Regions from separate parts of the Paenibacillus sp. JT31N11 genome, predicted to be linked through region 2. Evidence: riboswitches for the same ligand, from Rfam matches in the RefSeq annotation. Region 2 holds a riboswitch; each other region holds the start of a gene.
The links. A riboswitch is a leader RNA that binds a small molecule or an ion and turns the genes downstream of it on or off. The one in region 2 is predicted to bind ZMP and ZTP.

Region 1 (2,258 bases), on a different contig from region 2:
CGTATCAGACGGAAACAGTCTGCAACGGATTTTTAGACAAGTGACAAGCGGTGAACACGCTCATCCCCCTCGAATATTCTGAAGACGTTCCGCATGCGCAGCTTCTCTGTAGCTCTGAATGCAAGCAGCTAACTAGATGAAGCTTGCCTGGGCTGCAAGGCCCAGCTTCTTAAGCAGTTGAATGGCCTGTGTCTGCTCTTCAGCCGTGAGACCGGCTACCGCCTTCTGAATCGCCACGGTATGCTCTGGAAAAATCCGCTCAAGCAGCTCGGTCCCCTGCTCCGTAAGCTCTGCGAAAATTACTCTCCTGTCCGTAGGACATGCCTTGCGCCGCGCTAATCCTTTGGCCGTCAGCTTGTCGATGACGTAGGTAATATTGCCGCTTGTCATCAATATTTTCTCGCCAATCTGCTGCAGAGGCTGCTCTCCCTTATGATACAGCAGCTCCAGCACACCAAATTCAGTGGGGTTCAACCCGTATTTGCGAATATCCTGCTGTATATGTGCGCTAACCCATTGATTCGCCCGTGATAAAGTAACGAATAGCTGTAAAGAAGTATCCGGAGGTTGACTCACGCTGCTCACCTCATTTTCTTTTATATTAAATATCTTAATTTAAAGATAAATCAATTCGACGACGTTGTCAAGCGGCTGCATTCCGTTACAGTCGGGGGAATGCCAATATATCCTCCAGAGGACGTCAATAGCCGTTTCTTCTGGACCTTGTTTCTGCTATAATGACAGCATTGGAATAAGGGTCGCGTGCAACTGGCGCAGCGTGGATTAACCACGAGGAAGCAAGCGACTGAATGAGCGTATCCATGCTGACCTCCGCTATCAGTTAATTGGGGTGCAGCGGCCGCTCTGTCATAGCCGTACGCCTGGGCAAAGTATTTGAAGGAAGATGTGCTTAAGAGCACGGGTCCTTTCAGATGCTTTTTTTTGTTTACCTATTGCATGAGGGAGGCATTCGATCATGGCCAAGCTGTTGAAGGCAAAACCGCTCGCTGATGAGGCAGGCGGGCTCATCAAGACACAGGTTCAGGAATGGAAGGAAGCAGGGATTGCACCGGCAATTGCGGTCCTGATGGTAAATGGAGACCCGGCCTCGGCAGCCTATGCCAACGCCAAGGGGCGGCTTGCCGGGAAGCTGGATATTGGCTTCGAGCTTCTGACTTTCGAGCAGAACGTCACGGAGGCTGAATTGCTCCGGGAGATTCAGCGGTTGAATGGGGATGACAGCATTCACGGCATCCTGATCGAGCTTCCGCTGCCAGCGGGATTGGATTCCAGCCGGCTTGCGGCTGCGCTGGATCCGCTGAAGGATATTGACGGTATTACCCCGGCCAATAAGCTTGCCTGCATGATGAATGAACCCGGTCTGCGGCCGGCTACCCCGCAGTCCTGCATCCGATTGATTGAGGCTGCGGGAATCCCGCTAAGCGGCAAGCATGTTGTCGTTGTCGGCAGGGGGGAGACGGTAGGCCGGCCTCTGATGCAAATGCTGCTGCACCTGAACGCAACTGTGACCGTGTGCCATTCCCGTACGGCTGATCTGGCTCGAATGATCAAGGCTGCGGACGTGCTGGTCACGGCTGCGGGCCGATTGAACCTGATTACCCCGGAGATGGTTCATACCGGGCTGACTCTCATTGACGCAGGCATCAATGTCAGGCAAGATGGCAGTGGAATTGCCGGTGATGCCGCTCTGGAAACGGCCGATCATGTAGCGGCTTCTTCACCGGTCCCTGGGGGTGTGGGCACATTGACCACGACGATATTATTCGAGAATGTCCTGCATGCATTAAAGCTGCAGCAGGATGTGGGGAGGCTGCACATATGAGCGATTCATGGAAGCAATCGATCCATGCTTTTTTGGAGAAAGCGGGCTCCGCTTCTCCTACTCCAGGAGGAGGAAGCGTGGCTGCCCTAGCCGCGGCGCTTGGTGCGTCCATGGGCTCGATGGTAACCCGGCTGACGACAGGAAACAAGTATGAAGATGTACAGGCGGATATGAGTTTCATAACCGGACAAATGACGGGGGCTGTATCGGCATGCGAGGCGGTCATGCTGCAGGATATAGAGAGCTTCGGGGAGTTTATGCGCGTTCTGGCTCTGCCAAGGACATCTGAAGAGGAGCGGGAGCTGCGCAAAAAGGCCCTCAGCGGAGCTGCTGTCCGCGCGGCCGAGGTGCCATTAGGCTTAATGGTGCTGTGTCATGAGCTGCTGCTGCTGCTGCATGATGCGGTTATGAAAGT
Region 2 (2,258 bases):
TCCGCCGCCGGTGTGCTGCTGCTGCTCTTGGGCGGCCACATGATTTACAGCTCCCTGCGGGGCGAATCCGTGGAATCCCTTGATCACAGCACGGTTTGGGGGATGCTGCTGTTTGCGCTCAGCGTGAGCATTGATTCATTTTCCGTAGGCATTTCACTGGGCATGTTTGCGGCGGATGTGCTGGTCACGGTGCTTCTGTTCGGCTTCTTCGGCGGAATCATGTCCACGGTTGGACTGCTCATCGGACGGCGGGTCAGTTCAAGCATGGGCGAGTACGGGGAAGCGCTAGGCGGTGTTATTTTGTTCACGTTCGGGCTGCTTGTTTTATTTTGAATAAATGGAGGAAAAGGAGTGCGAGTGCTATGAAACGGATTTTGTTCGTTTGCACCGGCAATACATGCCGTTCCCCGATGGCGGAGGCCATTCTTAAGGAGCTTGCGAGAAAGCAGGGCAGGCAGCTGGAGGTACGCTCGGCAGGTGTGTCCACGGTGGATGGACTTCCTGTTTCTTCGAATGCTGTAGGCGTGCTGCGTCAAAGGGAGGTTTCATGTACTGGCGGCTCCAAAGCGCTTGATGGCGGTTCAGTCGTTTGGGCGGATCTGATTTTGACCATGACGACAAGCCATAAACGCAATTTGCTGCAGCGCTTCCCGCAAGCGGTGGATAAAACTTACACGCTCAAGGAATTCGTCGGCTGCGACGAGAAGGTGCTGGCCGATATTTCGGAGCTGGAGGGGCTTTACACGGAATGGCAGATGAAGCAGGCGCTTGGCCAACAGATGACCAGTGCCGAGCGCGACCGCCTGCTTGAGCTTGAGAAGCGGATTCCCGATTTTGACATAGCCGACCCCTTTGGCGGGTCGATGGAGATGTATAAGCGCAGCGCCGACGAAATCGAGGATGCATTGAGGAAGCTGCTGGATAAGCTTGGCCCTTCCCGATAAGATCGTTTACAAAATATCCGCATCAGCCCCTGACGTTCGATGATTGATTTTCAACAGGCAATACGTTATGATAAAAACAACTAAGACGGTTTCTGATGTAACTGGCGACTAAAGTGGATCAAACCACGGTGGAGCATCAGATCATACGGCCGGTCGCCTGGGCAAAGAGCAGCGTGCGAAAGCATGTCATGCTCTTTTTTCGTCTTCCAGGCGATTTCAGCATGATTTCAGGTATACTAGTAACATGATTCATCGACATTTTTCGCCATCCAAGGCGGTCAAACCGGGAGGATTATATGTTATGAAAATCGCCATCGGCGCCGATCACGGCGGTTACCGCCTCAAGGAGGAGCTCGCTTCCTTCATACGGTCGCTCGGTCATGAAATCGAAGATGTCGGCTGCGATTGCGAGCAATCCGTGGACTACCCTGATTATGCGCTTCCTGTCTGCGAAAGAGTAACAAGCGGGAAGGCGGAACGCGGAATTCTTGTCTGCGGCACAGGAATCGGCATGTCAATTGCGGCCAATAAAACGGCCGGCATCCGATGCGCACTTGTGCACGATACCTTCTCGGCCAAGGCAACCCGTGAGCATAATGATACGAATGTGCTGGCAATGGGAGAACGCGTCATCGGACCCGGGCTTGCCCAGGAGATCGTCCGAATCTGGCTGGAAACCCCGTTCTCAGGGGAGCAGCGTCATGTTGGCAGGATCGGCAAGGTCATGAAGCTTGAAGAAAATGCGTCTTCTCCCTCAACCGTTATTTGAATCCGTTTTTGCCTTCCGGCGCAAGCTGCCGTTCCGGGATTGTTTTTCAGAGGGAAGCACCATACTTAGCAGCAAGCGGAAGATCCGAATCGAAGGAGTGTCAGGTGATGAACCGGGAACTGAAGCTGGATACGATTGCAGGTGATGTTGAAGCTGTTGTCCGTGAGCTGGCGCATGCCGCTCAGCTTCGAAGCGGACAGCTTCTGGTAATTGGCGCAAGCACAAGCGAAATCATCGGTCAGCGGATTGGCACATCAGGCACGCTGGAGACAGCCAAAGCGGTTTACGAAGGCGTTGAGGCGGCCCGCCGTGACATCGGCTTTCACCCCGTCTATCAGTGCTGCGAGCATTTGAATCGGGCGCTTGTGATGGAGAGGGATATCGCAGAGCGGTATGGCCTGGAGATTGTAGGAGCCATTCCCGTGCCGAAAGCCGGCGGTTCGATGGCTTCCTACGCCTATCGGAAGCTGTCCGATCCCTGCCTGACGGAGTCGGTGCAGGCGCATGCCGGACTGGATATTGGCGATACGTTCATCGGCATGCAT
Region 3 (2,258 bases), on a different contig from region 2:
ACGGTTGGCCTGCTGCTCGCCGGAGGCCCGTTCATCTCCCTCCTCTCCAACCCCTTCTGGGGATATTGGAGCGACCGGCTGGAGAATGCCAGGCGCGTTCTGCTCATGCTGCTGATCGGCAATGCCGTGGTCATGCAGATCGTCTTTTCTCTGAACGCGGGCTATCTTATCTTTACGTTCATGCTGCTCTATTTTTTCTTCCAGAGCCCGTTGTTCTCGCAAAGCAACAGCCTCAATCTCGATGTGGCCGACAAGACAGGCCTTAAGTTCGGCAGCTTCCGTCTGTGGGGTTCCCTCGGGTGGGCCGTTATGGCGGTGGCGACAGGACCGGTCATCGAGCGACTTGGCATTCATCAGCTGTGGATCGTGTACGGGGTGATGATGCTCATCTCCATCGCCCTGGCCTTGAAGCTGCCCCGCGGAGGCAAAACGGGCAGCCGTAAAGGAGCCCCGGTCGGTTATGGTCAAATATGGGCCAACAAACCGTTTATCATGTTCCTTGTCATCGGCGTTCTCATTTCGATTCCAAACTCCATGAACAACACATTTGTTTCGATCTATATCTCCGATCTGGGAGGCAAAAACTCTCTGATCGGCTGGTCCGCTTTTCTGTCATCCATCTTCGAGATTCCGGTTTACCTGCTATTTGACCGGTATTTGCGCAAAAGTCAACGAACGATGATTTTCTGTCTGGCCGTTGTCAGTCTGCTTTACGCGCTGCGCTGGTTTCTGATGTCGGTGGCGGAAACCCCTTATCAGATCATCTTCATTCAGGCCCTGCACTGTCTTACTTTTGCAGGTTATTATTATGTAGGCACGCAATTGACCGCCCTGCTCGTTCCGAAGGAATACCGGGCCTCGGGTCAAGCGGTATACGCCCTCAGCTGGGGAGGGCTGTCCGGGATCGTAGCGGGCGTCACCGGGGGCTGGATATTCCAGAATCTTGGCGCGCATGCGATGTACCGGATAAGCGCCGGGACGGCTTTGCTGGGCGTGGCGGGTTTTGCTCTCATGTACATGTTCATCATGAAAACCAGCCGCAAGAACCTGGAGGCACAGGGCTATAGCAGTGAAGGATGAAGGCTGAAGGCTAAACAAACCAGGCGGAGATTTATCTCCTTTTATCTCCTTGAACTTTCCAGCAGAAGAATGTAAGATTATAACACTAGCATGAAACGGTGCGTTACTGGCGTAAACATGGATAACCATGAGGGAGCGCACCGACAAACAGCCGTACGCCTGGGCAAAGTACTTGATTCTCTTCAGATCGGGTGCTTTTTTTGTTTTATACCAGACAAACGAGAGGCCGGTGTACGGGAATGAAGATGGCATTTATTTTATTTGACGGAATGACGACGCTGGATTTTAGCGGTTTTTACGAAGCTGTAACCTGGTTGGGCATTTTGGGAGTCAAAGAAGCGGTGTCATGGGATTTTTGTTCGACGAAGGCGGAAATCACGGATGATCGGGGATTAACCATAAAAATCCCGCATGTCTATCCGGATCTCTCCGGATATGATCTGATTTTTATCCCCGGCGGATTTTCTACAAGGCAGCTTAGGCATGACCCCGATTTTGTCTCGTGGGTGAAAACTGCACGCGATGTGGAGATTAAGGCGTCTGGTTTCTTGACTGATAAACGGGCTACGACGAACCCTTCTGCATATGACCTGCTTGCCCCTTATTGCTCAGAGGTCGTAAAGTCCCGCGTTGTCAGGGATGGCAATGTGTTCACGGGCGGCGGCGTCTCCGCATCCCTTGATCTTGGCTTGTTCCTCGTCGATTCATTAAGCACTCCGGAGGTCGCCCGGCAGGTTCAGGAAAAAATGGATTATCCCTATTATCGCCCCGGCCGGATGAGTGAATAGCAGACGGAATAGCCGGAATATCCGCAGCGGCCATTGCTTTTGACCGCAAAATGCGGGAATATATCAGATATGCCCCCTGTTGGCAGCGTCTTCACAGCGGGCAGGATCTAACAGGAAAGCAATCATTTTACCTAGGGAGGATATTAACTTGCTGTACGAACTGCGTATCTATTCCGTTCATGCCGGGAAGATGGAAGCCATGAATGCCCGTTTCGCCAACCACACCCTTGGAATTTTCAAACGCCTTGGAATGAAGGTTTATGACTTCTGGGTCGATCAGGAAGGACACTCCAAGCTGTATTACATCATGGAATACAACGATATGGACGAGCGGAACCGCCAGTGGGATGTATTCGGCCAGGATCCGGAATGGCTGGAAGTGAAACAGAA

Region 1: another riboswitch for ZMP and ZTP. It lies ahead of AC0YNV_RS22805 (bifunctional 5,10-methylenetetrahydrofolate dehydrogenase/5,10-methenyltetrahydrofolate cyclohydrolase); the one in region 2 lies ahead of rpiB (ribose 5-phosphate isomerase B).
Region 3: another riboswitch for ZMP and ZTP. It lies ahead of AC0YNV_RS23940 (DJ-1/PfpI family protein); the one in region 2 lies ahead of rpiB (ribose 5-phosphate isomerase B).

The regions. Positions count from the first base shown of each region.
Region 1 is NZ_JBWDNQ010000007.1:20,978-23,235, reverse strand. Features, by position in the region: gene AC0YNV_RS22810 (MarR family winged helix-turn-helix transcriptional regulator) at 133-576, opposite strand; ZMP/ZTP riboswitch at 755-894, shown strand; gene AC0YNV_RS22805 (bifunctional 5,10-methylenetetrahydrofolate dehydrogenase/5,10-methenyltetrahydrofolate cyclohydrolase) at 977-1,843, shown strand; gene AC0YNV_RS22800 (cyclodeaminase/cyclohydrolase family protein) at 1,840-2,258, shown strand, end outside.
Region 2 is NZ_JBWDNQ010000005.1:311,602-313,859, forward strand. Features, by position in the region: gene AC0YNV_RS19990 (manganese efflux pump MntP) at 1-333, shown strand, start outside; gene AC0YNV_RS19995 (low molecular weight protein arginine phosphatase) at 363-944, shown strand; ZMP/ZTP riboswitch at 1,032-1,114, shown strand; gene rpiB (ribose 5-phosphate isomerase B) at 1,246-1,713, shown strand; gene AC0YNV_RS20005 (TIGR01440 family protein) at 1,821-2,258, shown strand, end outside.
Region 3 is NZ_JBWDNQ010000007.1:297,193-299,450, forward strand. Features, by position in the region: gene AC0YNV_RS23935 (MFS transporter) at 1-1,080, shown strand, start outside; ZMP/ZTP riboswitch at 1,173-1,252, shown strand; gene AC0YNV_RS23940 (DJ-1/PfpI family protein) at 1,320-1,868, shown strand; gene AC0YNV_RS23945 (NIPSNAP family protein) at 2,017-2,258, shown strand, end outside.